DNA from 2 places in the Paraburkholderia sp. BL6669N2 genome. Region 1 is predicted to be linked to the other one. Evidence: riboswitches for the same ligand, from Rfam matches in the RefSeq annotation. Region 1 holds a riboswitch; the other holds the start of a gene.
The links. Region 1 has a riboswitch for manganese ahead of B0G80_RS03425 (TMEM165/GDT1 family protein). Riboswitches for the same ligand answer to the same signal wherever they lie in the genome.
Positions count from the first base shown of each region.

Region 1 (7,477 bases):
CACGACAGATCGAGCAGTTCCGCGCGGGCCAGTTCGCCGAGAATGCCGGGAATGCCGCCGGCACGATGCACGTCTTCGATATGGAACTTGTCGGTGGCGGGCGCCACTTTGCACAGGCACGGCACCTTACGCGAGATGCGATCGATGTCGGACATCGTGAAATCGACGCCACCTTCCTGCGCGGCGGCCAGCAGATGCAGCACGGTATTGGTCGAACCGCCCATGGCGACGTCGAGCGCCATGGCGTTCTCGAAGGCCTGCTTGCTGGCAATGCTGCGCGGCAGGACCGAGGCGTCGTCTTCCTGATAATAGCGGCGGCACAGGTCCACCACGAGACGGCCGGCCTGCTCGAACAGACCCTTGCGCCACGCGTGCGTGGCGACGATCGTGCCGTTGCCGGGCAGCGCCAGACCGATCGCTTCGGTCAGGCAGTTCATCGAGTTCGCGGTGAACATGCCCGAGCACGAACCGCACGTCGGGCAGGCGCTGCGCTCGATTTCCGCCACTTCGGCGTCGCTCACGCGGGAGTCGCCGGCCTTGATCATCGCGTCGATCAGGTCGATCTTCGCGATCACCTGGCCGTCCGTCGGCGATTTGACCTTGCCCGCTTCCATCGGACCGCCGGAGACGAACACGACGGGGATGTTCAGGCGCATGGCGGCCATCAGCATGCCCGGGGTGATCTTGTCGCAATTGGAAATGCAGACCATGGCGTCGGCGCAGTGCGCGTTGACCATGTACTCCACCGAGTCGGCGATCAGTTCGCGCGAAGGCAGCGAGTACAGCATGCCGCCGTGACCCATGGCGATGCCGTCGTCGACGGCGATGGTGTTGAATTCCTTGGCGACGCCGCCGGCCGCTTCGATTTCCTTCGCGACCAATGCGCCTAGGTCGCGCAGATGCACATGGCCCGGCACGAACTGCGTGAACGAGTTCACCACCGCGATAATCGGCTTGCCGAAATCACCGTCCTTCATTCCGGTGGCACGCCACAAGGCGCGCGCGCCGGCCATGTTGCGGCCATGGGTCGAAGTTTTCGATCGATAGTCAGGCATCTGTGTCCTTCAGGGTATGGGGGGCGTCAAAAATTGGAATTGTGCCCAGACCGGCCGCTGCGCCGTTCGCGGGCAGCGACGCCACCGCGTTTGCGCGCAGGCGGCCGCCGGCGTTGACGCGCGCGCGTGGCTGGGAAGGTACGAATAGTGCGAGAGGACGGGTAAGACGTCCAATATATTTTTCTGGCGCAATTAGGTCGGAAAAGATATTACTGGAAGATGGGGCGAGACGGGGACGCGGCCGTCGTGTAAACGCTTCCCGGCCGCGCTTAGCGTTAGCGGAAACCGTATTCGGGGTTACGTCGGTCGAAATCCGCTTCGCTCCAGTGGCGCGGCACGACGTCTTCGAAGCGGATCAGCTCCAGCAGCCCGCCCTGCTCGTCCCACGCGGCTTCGCCGCTGGGCCATGTGTGCTGAAGATCGAACAGGAGTCGCACCCGTGGTGCGTAATGCGCGGGCGGTCCCGACGGGGCCGTCCATGTCCACGCCAGCAACCGCGTGCCGTGCGCGTTCATGAGTTCGATGCGGCTCGGCTTTTCGCTGAGCCCCTCTTCACGAAAACTGCGCGCATCGTGCTCGACGGTGCGGGCGATGAACTGCAAGCCCAGATCCCGGACGCTATGGCGGGACTGCGCGTGCGCGAATGGACCGTCGACGGCGACTTTGCCCGACACGACATGCAGCCGGCCGCCAAGATGGCCGACGATGCTGTCGGGGTCCGTGGTTTCGTCGTAGACGATCTCCTGTCCCGCATGGGCGCCGCCGGGCAGCCATTTTGCGTAGACTCTTCGCGGGCTGTCCTGATATCGGATCACCATGTGATCGGGCCGCTCCGGCCATCTTCCTGAGACGCGCTCCTGCCGGAACATGCTGTATTCGTAGGCGTCGTCGGGAATCATGGTCTTCGCGTACTCGACGAAGGCGTCTGGCTTCATCGCGTCCATCAAGGCAAGGATCTGATCGTCGGTCAAAGTCAGTATCGAGTGGTTTTCGATCCGCGTGCGCAACGACGCCGCCTGTTCGCGAGCCGGAAGACAGCGGAACTCGTCGATGTCCGCATCCACGGTACGCGACGCGCCGGCATCCACGCATCCCGCCGATGTGGCGGCCAAAGCCGGCGCCGTCGCGCTGGCCGGTTGCGCAAACGCGCCCATCGAGACAGCCAGGCAGGTCAATGCGAGCACGTACAGCAACAGCCGCGCGATTGCGGGCCATCCCGCAGCAGGCCGAATGCGCCCGCGTACCGGGTTATCGGAAATGCCAGATCCGCAAAACGTCATGGTTCGATCCGTGCTGATTGACCGGCGTTTGAAGGGTTGCCCGAGCATGTTGCATGCGTCGGTCGCAATGGGTGGCCCTGCCCTGATGCCGGACTCGAATGACGCGGCGTCGATAACCTGAATAAACGGCTCGCGCCGCCGCGCTATTCCAATCGTGTGACGTAAAGGGTTGCGCGAAAGATGGAATAGGCGGTGGCGCCGGATCGTTTAGACAGCATGTCCGAATCACCGGCAGACATCAATGAACATTCGACAGCAGCAAATCGTTCGGCCTGTCGGCGCAGCGCTACTGACGGCATCCGTCGCGTGGCTCGCGGGCTGCGGAGGCGGAGGTGGTGGAAGCGGCACCTCGATGGTTTCGATCGGCGGCACGGCGGCAACGGGTAAAGCGCTGGCGAACGCGACGATCAAGATCGACTGCGCGCGAGGCTCGATGTCGGTCGCGGCGGATGCGAACGGCAACTTTCACGCGACGCTCGGCGCCGTCATGCCATGCATGATCGCCGCGACTTCAGGCGTGACGATGCTGCATTCCGTTGCGTTCGCCGGCGGCACGTACAACGTCACGCCGGAGACGGATCTGCTGGTGTCGTATCTGGCGGCGCAACTCGGCACGAATGAAAGCGGGCTGACAGCCGGTTTCCCGGTGAACTCACAGTTCCAACAGGTGCTGGCGAATCAGACCGACGTCCTGACTGCGCAGGCCGCGGTCGTTCAGAATCTGCGGCAGACGTACGGTGTGGCGCTATCCACGCCCAGTTTCCTGACCACCGCCTTCACTGCCGGTCAACCGGGCGAGGACAGCGACCTCGAAGCACTCCTCGCGCGCGGCGTCATCGACGCGAATGGCGAACCGGACACCGCCGCCGTCGCATTGATGACGTCGGCGGGGGCGGCACATCCGTTAATGGCAGCGCCGAATAGCGGCACGGGCGGAGCCGGAGTCGGCGGCCTTGGAAGCATGGGCGGCATGATGTGAGATGCCGCCTGGCCGGTTAGTCATGCTCAAGTCTCCGTTTAGCGAGTCCGCCGATCTCGATGAAGCGCGCGAGCGCATCTCCGGTGTGATATTCATGCAGGAATTCGGAAAGCCGACGATTTGCCTTACTCGACCGAGACACTGTAGAATCGCCCCTCTCATTGGGGAGTAGCCGCCTCGACCGCAATGCTCGAGGGTGCCCGTCAACATACTTGGTGGTCGACAGACCGCCATGGCGCGCACAGCACTATGCCTGGCAAGACCGGTGACTCGCATTCCGACCTGACCGGGTCGCCGGAATGCGTGTCATCGCGTACTGACTGCGCGGCCCGGCCCACAACCTATGCAATCGTTCCTCGTTTCGACCAGCGTGGTCGGTCTAGCCGAAATCGGCGACAAGACACAACTGTTGTCTCTGGTGCTGGCCGCCAGATATCGCAAGCCCATTCCGATCATTCTTGGCGTCTTTGTCGCAACCCTCATCAATCATGCCGCGTCCGGCGCATTGGGCGCATGGCTTGCCAGTGTTCTGAGTCCCTCGATCCTGAACTGGGCAGTCGTCGCATCGTTTGCCGTCATGGCCGTCTGGATTCTGATTCCAGACAAACTCGACGGTGCCGAGGCGGTGTCGACCACGCATCCGATGGGCGTGTTCAGCACCACGGCGCTAACGTTCTTTCTCGCTGAAATGGGTGATAAGACGCAGGTTGTCACGATCGCTCTGGCCGCTCGATTTCACGAATTCTTCGGGGTGGTCGCCGGCACCACGCTCGGCATGATGCTGGCCAACGTGCCCGTCATCTACCTGGGCCATAAGTTCGCTGATCGCCTGCCGACCAAAGCGGTCCACATTCTGGCGGCCATCATCTTCGTAGTCCTGGGCGGCTTTGCTCTCAGGACGGCGCTGTATCCGCATGAGCACCCGCTGTTCTAGTTCGAAGGTTGTTTGATACGCGTGCGGCGCGCGTGCGACAAAGCGCGAAGGATGCATTGCCGAAGTATCTCGGCGTGGCGTTTGCCTTCGAAAAAAACGGCGCGCACGGTTTCGAACTTGGTAATGGCAAGCGTGCTTGTATCCGGCGATGGGTAGACAGTCAGTGCGTGGGTCGCACTCAGCGGCCCTTGTTCTGAGCATCGCCAGCGGACTGAGTCGACAAACGTAGGTAAGCTGCCGCAAGTCTTCGGATTTCTTCCTCGGACGCGTCCTCGATCCCGATCAGATTGTTGTTCGCTGCCCGATGCGAGGACAGCAGTTCATTCAGCTTCAGATGCAACGCGACGCTGTCCTTGTTCTGACTCTGCTGAATCAGAAATACCATCAGAAAGGTGATGATGGTGGTGCCGGTGTTGATGACCAGTTGCCATCCGTCCGAGTAGTGGAAGATGGGGCCGGTCACGACCCAGGCGACGACTGTCAGCACGGCAAGGCAGAACGCCGCGGGTGAGCCGGCCCATCGCGTGACGAGGCTTGCAAAGCGGTCGAACACGCGCGTTAAGGGATGACGGCCGGCATAGGCGGGGCTCGAGGTGTCGGGAACGGTGTCGAGTTCGTCCGTGGGCGAAGGCGCGCCAGGTTGTGTAGTCATGAGCGGCTCCAGAAGGTTGGCGTGTCTTCCCTCCGCAAACTTCATGCCGCTTTTGGTTGAATCGTTTTGCGGCGATAGAGATGCCCGTCGGCATTAATCGCCTGGTTTCATCTGCAGCCGTGCGGATCGCGCTTTGGCAACCGACCTTGTAGTTCTTACCCGGCGACAGCAACTCTCAAATGCCCATAACGGAGGGATTACCTGACGGCTAATCAAAGCGAGCACATTGAGTTAGACACCCGCCGACGCCGACGACCGTAGCGTCCACGCCGCAAAACTATCACTCTGCCCTTATCGCTTTCGTGCGAGCGTCATGCTCTGCCTTCGCTATATTCGGCACGCACCCCGACGGGCAGCCAAGGCTCTTTGTGGCAACACCAAAGCTCATAGCTCGGCTCATACAGGCCCACACGGTCAAAGGCTCCAAGCGGAAGATCCAGTTCGTCGCTGTCGTTGCTTTCCATGAAAGCGACCGACCCGCATGTCGGGCAAAAATGCCTTCGCGCCCCGGGCGAACTCTGCCACGCCTGTGTAGAACCGGACAACTCCACAGCGCCTCGTTCGAACATGGCGTATCCGCCAAACACGTTGCCATGTATTCGCCGACATGTCATGCAGTGACATATCGACACTCGCCGAGGGCGCGCGGTGACGCGAAACCGCACCGCGCCGCATGCACATCCGCCGGTTTGTTCGACTGATTCACTCTGCGTCATCACTACGCCCTCCTTCGGAGTCCGAGTGCCGTGCGCCATCCTTTACTTGTCGCTCTCTTCTCTTCTTTGGAATGTTCGCGCCCGATGCGCGCGCTTGGTTCGGACGTGCGGCTGAACGTTTTTTAATCGAGCAAACGGTATGCCGGTCGCCGCTAGACCCGCCGCGTGGCAACCGCCTGCTAGTGTTCTGTTCTGTTGTTAACTAATCTATGTTCCCGTAGCATGTTGGTATCGACGGAACGGGAGATACCAGCATGCCCATGGGACGACCGAAGGCCGAACTGGTGTTGAGTGAAGATGAGCGCTCGCAACTGACTTCGATAGCGCGTTCGCGCTCGATTTCGGCGGCGCTGGTCACGCGTGCGCGCATCGTGCTGGCGGCTGCTGCTGGTGAACCCACCAGCGTCTTCAGCTCACGCGCGCCACGGTGGGCAAGTGGCGTATCCGGTTCCTGGAGCATCGCATCAACGGCCTGTATGACGAAGTACGTCCCGGCAAGCCGCGCACGATTGACGGTGAGCGGCTGGCTCAACTGATTCACAAGACCCTGCACACAAAGCCGGCGGATGGCTCCACGCACTGGAGCGTACGCACGATCGCCGCCGAAACGGCTATCTCGCCGACGAGTGTGCATCGTTACTTCAAGCTGCTCGGCGTGCAACCGCATCGCAGCGAAAGCTTCAAGCTCTCGACCGATCAATTCTTCATCGAGAAACTGCGCGATGTGGTCGGCCTGTACCTGAGCCCGCCCGAGAATGCCTTGGTCTTGTGCGTGGACGAGAAGAGCCAGTGTCAGGCCATCCTCGAAAAGCTACACAGACTTTGTTCGCGATTCAGCGGAACGGAACACTAGCTCAGGCTGGACAGCTGGCTAGCGTTCGCTACGTCAGTGCGCGGACGTTGCGAACATGGCGCTGACGTTGGGCTGAAGCACGCCGGCCAGATTCGCTGAAGCAGAAGCGGGAACCGCATACGCCGCCATCGCCGCCACGAGCGGGCTCACACAGACGTCGTCGCTCGCGGCGGCAGATTGATCCGCAGTCAGCCCGGACATGCCGGCGCCGTTGTACGCCAGATTTACTCCTGCCATCTGGCCGGTCATACCGTTTGCAAAGCCAAACGAGCCTTGTACAACGATCTGGTTACCATTGTCGTTCCGGTTCACCACCGTGCCCTGCAGCTCCAGCGACGTGATCCCCAACTGGCCCAGGCTATAAAGCTGGCCACTCTGGAACCGCCCTCTCCCGGTCGTATCGACCCAGACCTTCAGATCGCTCCACAATGCATCGGACGCGGTCAGTGCGCTGCCGCCCTCGCCATCGACCTGCTGGGCCAGCGTATTGAGTGCATCCATACCGGCCACGAGCTGGCTGCCCTGCGTGACGGCCGTCGTGTTATCCGGGTCATTCGGGTCATAGACGAGGTAGCCCTCGCCGGCTGTACCCCAGCCCGTCTGCACCGGCTGCCCATTGCTGAGCAAGTCGAAGGTCGCGGGCGAGCTCGCAAGCGCGGTGGTCTGCACCGCACCGCCATTCAGGTTGAGCACGATCGGGTCGTCATCGAACCACGAATCGTCGTCGTCCATATCGTAGTCGTCGTCGTACCCGGTGTCGTACGAGTCGTTGCTGCCCGACCCACCCATGTACCACGACCCCGAACTGAAGTACTCGGTCTCGGCGCCGGTCGTCGTGTTAAATATCGCACCAGACGTCTGCACGCCCGTCGAAGCATTGAAGTAGTCGATCTGCGAGAAGTAGCTGCCGCCCGTAGATATCAGCTCCTCAGTAGCGTAAGGGTCCACGCCGTCGAAGAGGGAGAGCATGTTGACCGCGCCCGTGACGGAGTTGAACGCCTCAGTCTC
Region 1 covers NZ_QUNA01000001.1:766,864-774,340, forward strand. The annotation lists gene ilvD (dihydroxy-acid dehydratase) at 1-1,055, opposite strand, end outside; gene B0G80_RS03415 (DUF1571 domain-containing protein) at 1,331-2,026, opposite strand; gene B0G80_RS45660 (hypothetical protein) at 2,106-2,456, shown strand; gene B0G80_RS03420 (hypothetical protein) at 2,577-3,314, shown strand; yybP-ykoY riboswitch at 3,466-3,652, shown strand; gene B0G80_RS03425 (TMEM165/GDT1 family protein) at 3,658-4,248, shown strand; gene B0G80_RS03430 (low affinity iron permease family protein) at 4,427-4,900, opposite strand; gene B0G80_RS03435 (GFA family protein) at 5,212-5,616, opposite strand; partial or broken gene B0G80_RS03440 (helix-turn-helix domain-containing protein) at 5,871-6,418, shown strand; gene B0G80_RS03445 (hypothetical protein) at 6,503-7,477, opposite strand, start outside.

Region 2 (7,477 bases), 2.6 Mb from region 1:
TCAGGCGATCTACGGCTGGCGCGGCGCGACGCTCGAAAATCTCGGCCAGCTGAGCAAGGATTTTCCGAAGCTGCATCTCATCAAGCTGGAGCAGAACTACCGCTCGACGGTCCGCATTCTGACCGCCGCGAACAACGTGATCGCGAACAATCCGAAGCTGTTCGAAAAGAAGTTATGGTCCGAACACGGCATGGGCGACACGATCACCGTCACGCCATGCAACGACGAAGAGCACGAGGCCGAGTCCGTGGTGTTCCGCCTGTCGGCGCACAAGTTCGAGCGGCGCGCGAATTTCCGCGACTACGCGATCCTGTATCGCGGCAATTTTCAGGCGCGCATTTTCGAGCAGGTGTTGCGGCGCGAGCGGATTCCGTACGTGTTGTCCGGTGGCCAATCTTTCTTCGACAAGGCCGAGATCAAGGACATCTGCGCGTATCTGCGTCTGATCGCCAACGCGAACGACGACCCTGCGTTCATCCGCGCGATCACGACGCCGCGACGCGGCGTCGGCAATACGACGCTCGAGGCGCTTGGCTCGTTTGCGGGCCAAGCCAAAGTGTCGCTGTTCGAGGCGGTGTACATGGGCGGCATCGAGGCGCGTCTGTCGCCGCGGCAGATCGAACCGATGCGCGTGTTCTGCGATTTCATGCAGCGTCTCACCGATCGCGCCGAGAAGGACGCCGCCGGCACGCTGCTCGACGAACTGATGGACGCGATCCACTACGAGGCCTATCTGTACGATGCGTTCGACGAACGTCAGGCGCAGTCCAAGTGGCAAAACGTGCTGGAGTTCATGGAATGGCTCAAGCGCAAGGGCACCAAGGCCGAGCCCGCGGGCGCCGCGGCCGATGAAGCCACCGGCTACGACACCGCCGACGGTCTCGGCGACACCGGCAAGAGCCTGCTCGGGCTGATCCAGACGGTCGCGCTGATGTCGATGCTCGAAGGCCGCGAGGAAGATCCCGATGCGGTGCGTTTGTCTACGGTGCATGCGTCGAAGGGCCTGGAGTATCCGCACGTGTTTCTGGTCGGCGTCGAGGAAGGCATCATGCCGCATCGCGGCGGTGCGGACGACGAGCCGATCGACGACGCGCGCATCGAAGAAGAGCGCCGACTGATGTACGTGGCGATCACGCGTGCGCAGCGCAGTCTGCATCTGAACTGGTGCAAGAAGCGCAAGCGCGCGCGAGAGACGGTGGTGTGCGAGCCGTCGCGCTTCATTCCCGAAATGCTGCTCGACGACGCCCCGCCGCCGACGCCCGAAGAAGCGCCGATGTCGCCGAAAGACCGGCTCGCGAGTTTGAAGGCGCTGTTGCAGAAGCCTTGAGTGGCGCTGAGAACCTTGAGTTCGCGTAGGCCCGTTTGCCGGCCGAGATATAAAAAAATCCCTGCAACGCGGCGACGCGGTGCAGGGATTTTTTAGTGCTGCGGCAAACGCCGCGAGCGTTTTACTTCACCGCGCTGACCATGTAGTCGACGGCGGCCTTCACATCCGCGTCGGAAGCTGTCGAGCCGCCCTTCGGCGGCATCGCGCCCTTGCCGTGCAGCGCGTAGTTATAGACCGTGTCCATCGGCTCTTTCAGCCGGGGTGCCCAGGCATCTTTGTCGCCGAACTTCGGTGCGTTCAACACGCCGGCCGCATGACAGGCCTGGCAAACCTGCTGATACAACGCCTTGCCTGCTTGTGACGCGTCGGCGCTTTGCGCGCCGCCCGCTGCCGGCGCGGCCGCTTGCGGCACGCTCGCCATGGCGGCCATCGCTGCGGCGGCCTGAGCCGCACCCGCGTCGGAAGCGCCGGCGGGCGCCACTGCCGCCGCACCGGATGCCGCAGCTGCTGCTGCGCCCGCTGCCGGCTGAGCCGGTTCAGGGAAACTGCCGCCGGAATTGTTGGCCATGTAGGCGACCGCGCGGGCGATTTCGAAATCGCTGTAGTCGTCCGGACTGGTGCCGCCGCGCGGGGGCATCGCGCCTTTGCCGGAGAGCGCCGTGTGCAAAAGCGTGTCGAAGCCCTGCGCGATGCGCGGTGCCCAGTCGGCGGTATTGGTGAATTTCGGCGCGCCTGCGGCACCCGACGCGTGACACGCGGAGCACACCGCCTTGTAGACTTCCTCGCCGGACTTGTAGACGCGCGGCGCGTTGGCGTCGCGAATGTCGACCTGGGCGAACGGCTTGATGCGGGCGGTGACCTCGGCTTCGGAGAGGGAGTCGGTGCCGGCGCCGGTGCGCGTCGAATTGTCGACGTAGATCACTAGCAGAACGATGATGACGATCGGTACCGCAAAACTGGCGATGATTGCGGCGACGAGCTGCCCGGGGGTTTTGATCGGGGCTCCGTGTGGTGCTTCGCTCATGCTTGTCTCGTCTCCGTGGGTATGTGAGCGGTACAGCGTGACGGCAACTTCTTGTTCTTTAATCAGGCACGGACGATTATAGACGGAACATTTCGGCGGCGGCGAGGGGCGCGGCGCGGTGTTCAGCAGGCGTTTACCCGCATCGCGCGGGTTGTGCGAAAGACTGCGGAGACCGCCATTCAGGCCGTCCGGTGGACGGTACGGCGGAAACCGGGTATCCTTTCGGTCTCGCTTTGGCGTCGCATCCGTTCTGGTGCCGCGCATTCGTGTTGAAGCGCCCGTAGCTCAATGGATAGAGTACTGCCCTCCGAAGGCAGGGGTTGCTGGTTCGATCCCAGCCGGGCGCACCAAAAAGAGTCGATCTCGCTCAAGGGCTTACGCAATATGCGCTAAGCCCTTTTGTTTTTTACGGTCATGTCGTGTTCAGACGACTGCCGCCTAAGCTCCCACATTCCTGCAAATAATCGTCCCTCGACGCACTGCGTACGCTCGCATGCGCTTTGCAGAACGCTTTGCAGAATTATCCTAGAAACGTCCGCTTTGTCTGTATTGAAACTAAGAATCGGACGTTTGAACGTCTTCATGCGGAAATTTCCCATTGCCCCACCCTATCCTCTTAATTAGCATGTTTTGTTCATGCAAATTGCATCGCGTGAATATCCCCGAAGCGGCATTTCGACATCGCTTCACTGATTAATAAAGGTGTCGCGATCTATCCGCGCGCCGATCGTTTTATTGCAGGTCATGTACAAAATAACCCGGCTGATTTTAACCGCATCGATCATGATGCTATCCAATCTCGTCCACGCGCAATCGGCGGCGCCTCAAACAGGTGCAAGCGAGTTTGCCGGTCCCTATGTGGGTTTCAAGTTGGGTGTGAACACTTCCGATGCTTCAGGCGTTCACAGTAAAGCATCGCACACCACGGTTTTTCCCGGTTTCATGGCGGGATATAACTTCGATGTCGACCGTTTCGTCGCAGGCGCCGAAGTTTTTGCCGATCTGCATCATGGCTCGACAACCTATAAAGACGGCGGAATCGATGCGAAATTCGGCATGCCGTTCAATCAGTTCATGCCATATGTCCGTATTGGATTGACAACGGATTGGCCGAACATCCGCCCTCACTGGGGTTTAGGCGTCGAATATAAATTCGCTAAACACGTGAGCGCGGTGGGCGAATGGACAACCGACACCAGCAACCACGACGGCACCCGAAGAACGAATAACAGCTTCACCATCGGTGTGCAATATCACTTCAACTAACGTGCTGGATTCGCAACTGCGCGACTAACCGATCGGACTCGAACAACCGCCTTCCCCGCAACAAGGTTGTTGAAAGCGCCCGCTGCCGTTAGAATCCCCCGGTCACTGGGGAGTAGCCTTCCTTCATGCCTTTGAAGGAGAGCGCGTCAACATACTTGGCCTGCGGGTCATGGCGCGTTCGACCGGGTCGGTTTGGCGAGACCATTGACGCACTGCCTCGTTCTGGTCGGACGGGCGGCGGTGCGTCATTGGTTTGTCATCTACGTCCGACCGCGGAGTTGCCCTGTGAAAAATCGTCGCATCCAGCAAGTCTCCCCTCTCGTCCGTCCGCCGCGCCTCTGCTTCTGCCTGTCCGCGGAGCGCCGCGCATGACCGGTCTCCTGTTCGAACTTGCCATCATGCTGGTCGTCATTCTGGTGGCGGCCGAGCTCTTCACCAATGCACTCGAGCATCTGGGCGAACGCCTCAAGATTTCCGAAGGCGTGACGGGTTCACTATTCGCCGCCGTCGGCACGGCGTTGCCCGAGACGCTCGTACCGCTGCTCGCGATCGCCGGCGGCACGACCGATAACGTGGTCAACCAGGAAATCGGCGTCGGCGCGATTCTCGGTGCGCCGCTGATGCTCTCCACCCTCTCCACCTTCCTCATGACGCTCGCGATTGTCGGCTCGCGCGGCGCGCGCGGCTGGGTCGCGCCGGAGCGTACGGGTTTCACGCGCGACCTCAACTATTTCCTGTGTGCGTTCTTGCTGGCCGCCGCGGCGATGTACGTGCCGCATGAGCAAATGATCGTACGCGCGCTCTTCAGCGTGGCGCTGGTCGGCGTGTACGTCACCTATGTGGTGATGACCTTCCGTGCATCGAATGATCTGGTCGATGCCGGCCACGGCACTGAAGCGCCGGGCAAGATGCTGATCTCGCGCCTCGGCGTGCCGACCAACCTCGCGACCATCGTGGTGCAACTGGCGCTCGCCGTCGCGTTGCTGGTGTGGGGCGCGGAAGGCTTCATCCATGGTGTGCGCGGCGTCTCGCAGGCGCTCGGCGTGTCGCCGTTGCTGCTCTCTCTGCTGATCATTCCGATCGCGACCGAGCTGCCCGAGAAGGTCAACAGCATTCTCTGGATTCGCCGCGGCAAGGACACGCTGGCCTTCGGCAACATCACCGGTGCGATGGTGTTTCAGGGCACCTTGCTGCCTGCGATCGGTATCCTGCTGACGCCGTGGGTGCCGCGTATCGAAGTGGTGACCGGCATCGTGATCACGCTCGCCGCCGCTGCGTGGCTGCGGATCAATGTGCGTGAGCGCGGCGTGCCGGTGTGGGCGTTACTGGTTTGCGGCGTGCTCTATGCCACGTATCTGGCGATCACGCTGAGCCGCTAGACGAGCCGCCGGCGACAGGTGAATCAGTCGCAGAAGGCCGCTCGCCCGACGGCCTTCTGAGTTTCAGGTTCAGTTCGGCCGGGCCGTTGTCGGCGCTGCGGTCGCTGGCGCGCCGTCCGGCTTGAACACGACTCTCCAGTCATCTTTCATATCGACGACAAGCCAGCCTTTCGCGCCGGCGTCGTCCAGACCTTTGTCGAGTTTGCCGCTCTTCGCCGTGCGATCGTATGCGTATTCGCGTTCCGCGTCCGTGTGATGCACGAGCGCGGCGAGGCGCGGGCCATCGCCTGCCGAGGTCCATTCGAGCATTGGCCCGTCGCCATCCGCGTTACCGAACGCGATCACCGGACGTCTGCCGATCACGCGCTCGATGGCGAGCGGTTTGGCCGAGCCGTCGACCAGCGTGTCGACTTGTGCGAGGCGCGTCAGCGAGACCGCACCGTTGCTCTGGCCATACCGATACTTAACGGTGCTGCCGATCAGCTGCTCGGGCGGAATGCCGTACATGCGTTGGGCGACGTCGCGGGCGAACTCGGCGTCGCCGCCCGTCACCAGATAGGTCTTGAAGCCGTTGGCGCGCAGATAGGCGAGCAACTCGAGCATGGGCTGATATGCGAGATCGGCGTAGGGCCGGTTGAAGTGCGGGTCAGCCGCGGAATCGAACCATTCGCGCACGAGTGCGGCGAACTGATCGCCCGTCATGCCGGCGTGGGCCGCCGCCAACACCCGCATCGAGCCGCTGTCGCCGCTTGCCGCCACACTCCTGAGATTGCCTTTGAGGATCGAGCGAAACGGCTCCTGACGCTTCCATTCCGGATGCCGTCCGGCCACCGTCTTCACACGTTGCAGCGCGAACACCAATTGCACCGAAGCGGGCTGCTCGGGCCACAGTGTGCCGTCGTTATCGAATACGGCGATCCGGTCGGCACGCGGGATGAAGTCCTTGGACTCGGGCGTAGTCACGAGCGTCACGAAGTCGACAATCGAGCGTTTGGTCTTCGTGTCATTCCATGACGCCAACGCGGCGGCCGTCGATGCGCCGGCCTGCGACACCCCGTCCTGTCGCGGCGTCACGGCACAGGCAGAAAGAAGGACAACGGTGAAGGCGATGCAGTACCGGTGCAGCGTGCGAATCATGAAAGCCTCATCGAAAGCGGTGGGACGAACTCAAGCGAGCGCCAGTCTAATGGGCCAAAGGGTTTATTGCAGCCGTTGTGGGATTTTTTCGACATTGAGGCTTGAGCCTGCCTCGGCAAAACACAATGCCGATTGAATAAGCGGACAAGCCGGTCGCGACCGACCTGGCTTCTGGCCGTGTTACAAATTTATCTCCGTGATTTCAGAAATCGTTGCTAGTATTCCTAACGATGTCAGCGTGGTGAATCTTCTCCTTTCCGCATGCTTCGTTTGATGCGGCGTCTCTCGTTTGAAGGACCGCTCATGCAAGCCCCGTACTCAGCTGCGCCACCTTTCCAGACTGTTCAAATGATATAACGCGCTTCATTTGCGCGATGTGGCGTCCGGCCGCGCGTAGTTGCCCGAATTCGCAAACACGCGCGAAATCAATTGGACTTGAATCGCTCACCCGAACGCCATTCCTTTGAAATGATTTTTCGTCGGGGAAAGGCGGGTGCACGCCTGGAAGAAATACCCATAAAACAAGGCTCGATAATGGGTTACCGTTGCGCGTTTCGGATGAGGACGTTAAACGCCGCTGCGTTCGCGCGGTCGCGGGTCTTGGCTCAGGCATCCGCCGCCGACATCAATAAAGATAATCACTCGCTCAATCTCGCCGTCCCATTCAACATCCGTAACCACTACACGCCGAACGTGTTCGACACCGTGCTCGACCACAGCTGGATGTTCCCACACGGCAGAGCGCTGAGGCGCGCATGGACGACCTGGACATCGACATGCACAGGAAGGCGGCGACATGGGTGACGATGGCCGTGCTGGCGTCGGTCGCGCCGCCAATTGTGCGCGAAGCCTGATGCCTGCGCACACGCGCGCGGTGTGGCTTGCGGACGCAGGCTGCTCAGATGCGGTGCCGGAAGAGTGAGAATGCCGAACATCCATTCGATGAGGACGATTATGAGTCAACCTAACTGTTTGTTCGCAGCCGGTCGGCTCGTTGCCGGATTGTGCAAAGGCGCGCTTCTGACCACCGTCGGCGTGAGCCTCTCCCAGACGGCGTGGGCGACGGAAGGCGGCATAGGCCGTCCGATCACCGGCCAGCAGGTGACGCCGTACGGCGGCATCGTGCCGCCCACCAGCGACTGGATCGTGTCTGCCGCCACGATCTATTACGAAGGCTCGCTAAGCGCGAGCAAGTCGATTCCGATCGCCGGACAGGTCACGCAAGGCGTCAATGCGAAGGCCGAATACACGATCCTCGCCGCAGTCAAGACGTGGGGGATTACCGTGGGCGGCTGGAACTTCGCGTCGTCGTTCGGGGTGCCGGTTCAGTACACCAACATCTCG
Region 2 covers NZ_QUNA01000001.1:3,402,262-3,409,738, reverse strand. The annotation lists gene B0G80_RS15590 (UvrD-helicase domain-containing protein) at 1-1,327, shown strand, start outside; gene B0G80_RS15585 (cytochrome c5 family protein) at 1,449-2,351, opposite strand; tRNA gene B0G80_RS15580 (tRNA-Arg) at 2,626-2,701, shown strand; gene B0G80_RS15575 (porin family protein) at 3,054-3,617, shown strand; yybP-ykoY riboswitch at 3,713-3,889, shown strand; gene B0G80_RS15570 (sodium:calcium antiporter) at 3,986-4,996, shown strand; gene B0G80_RS15565 (HAD family phosphatase) at 5,066-6,133, opposite strand; gene B0G80_RS15560 (transporter) at 7,088-7,477, shown strand, end outside.
Region 2: it holds a riboswitch for manganese, as region 1 does, so the genes downstream of both, B0G80_RS15570 (sodium:calcium antiporter) here and B0G80_RS03425 (TMEM165/GDT1 family protein) in region 1, are expected to answer to the same signal.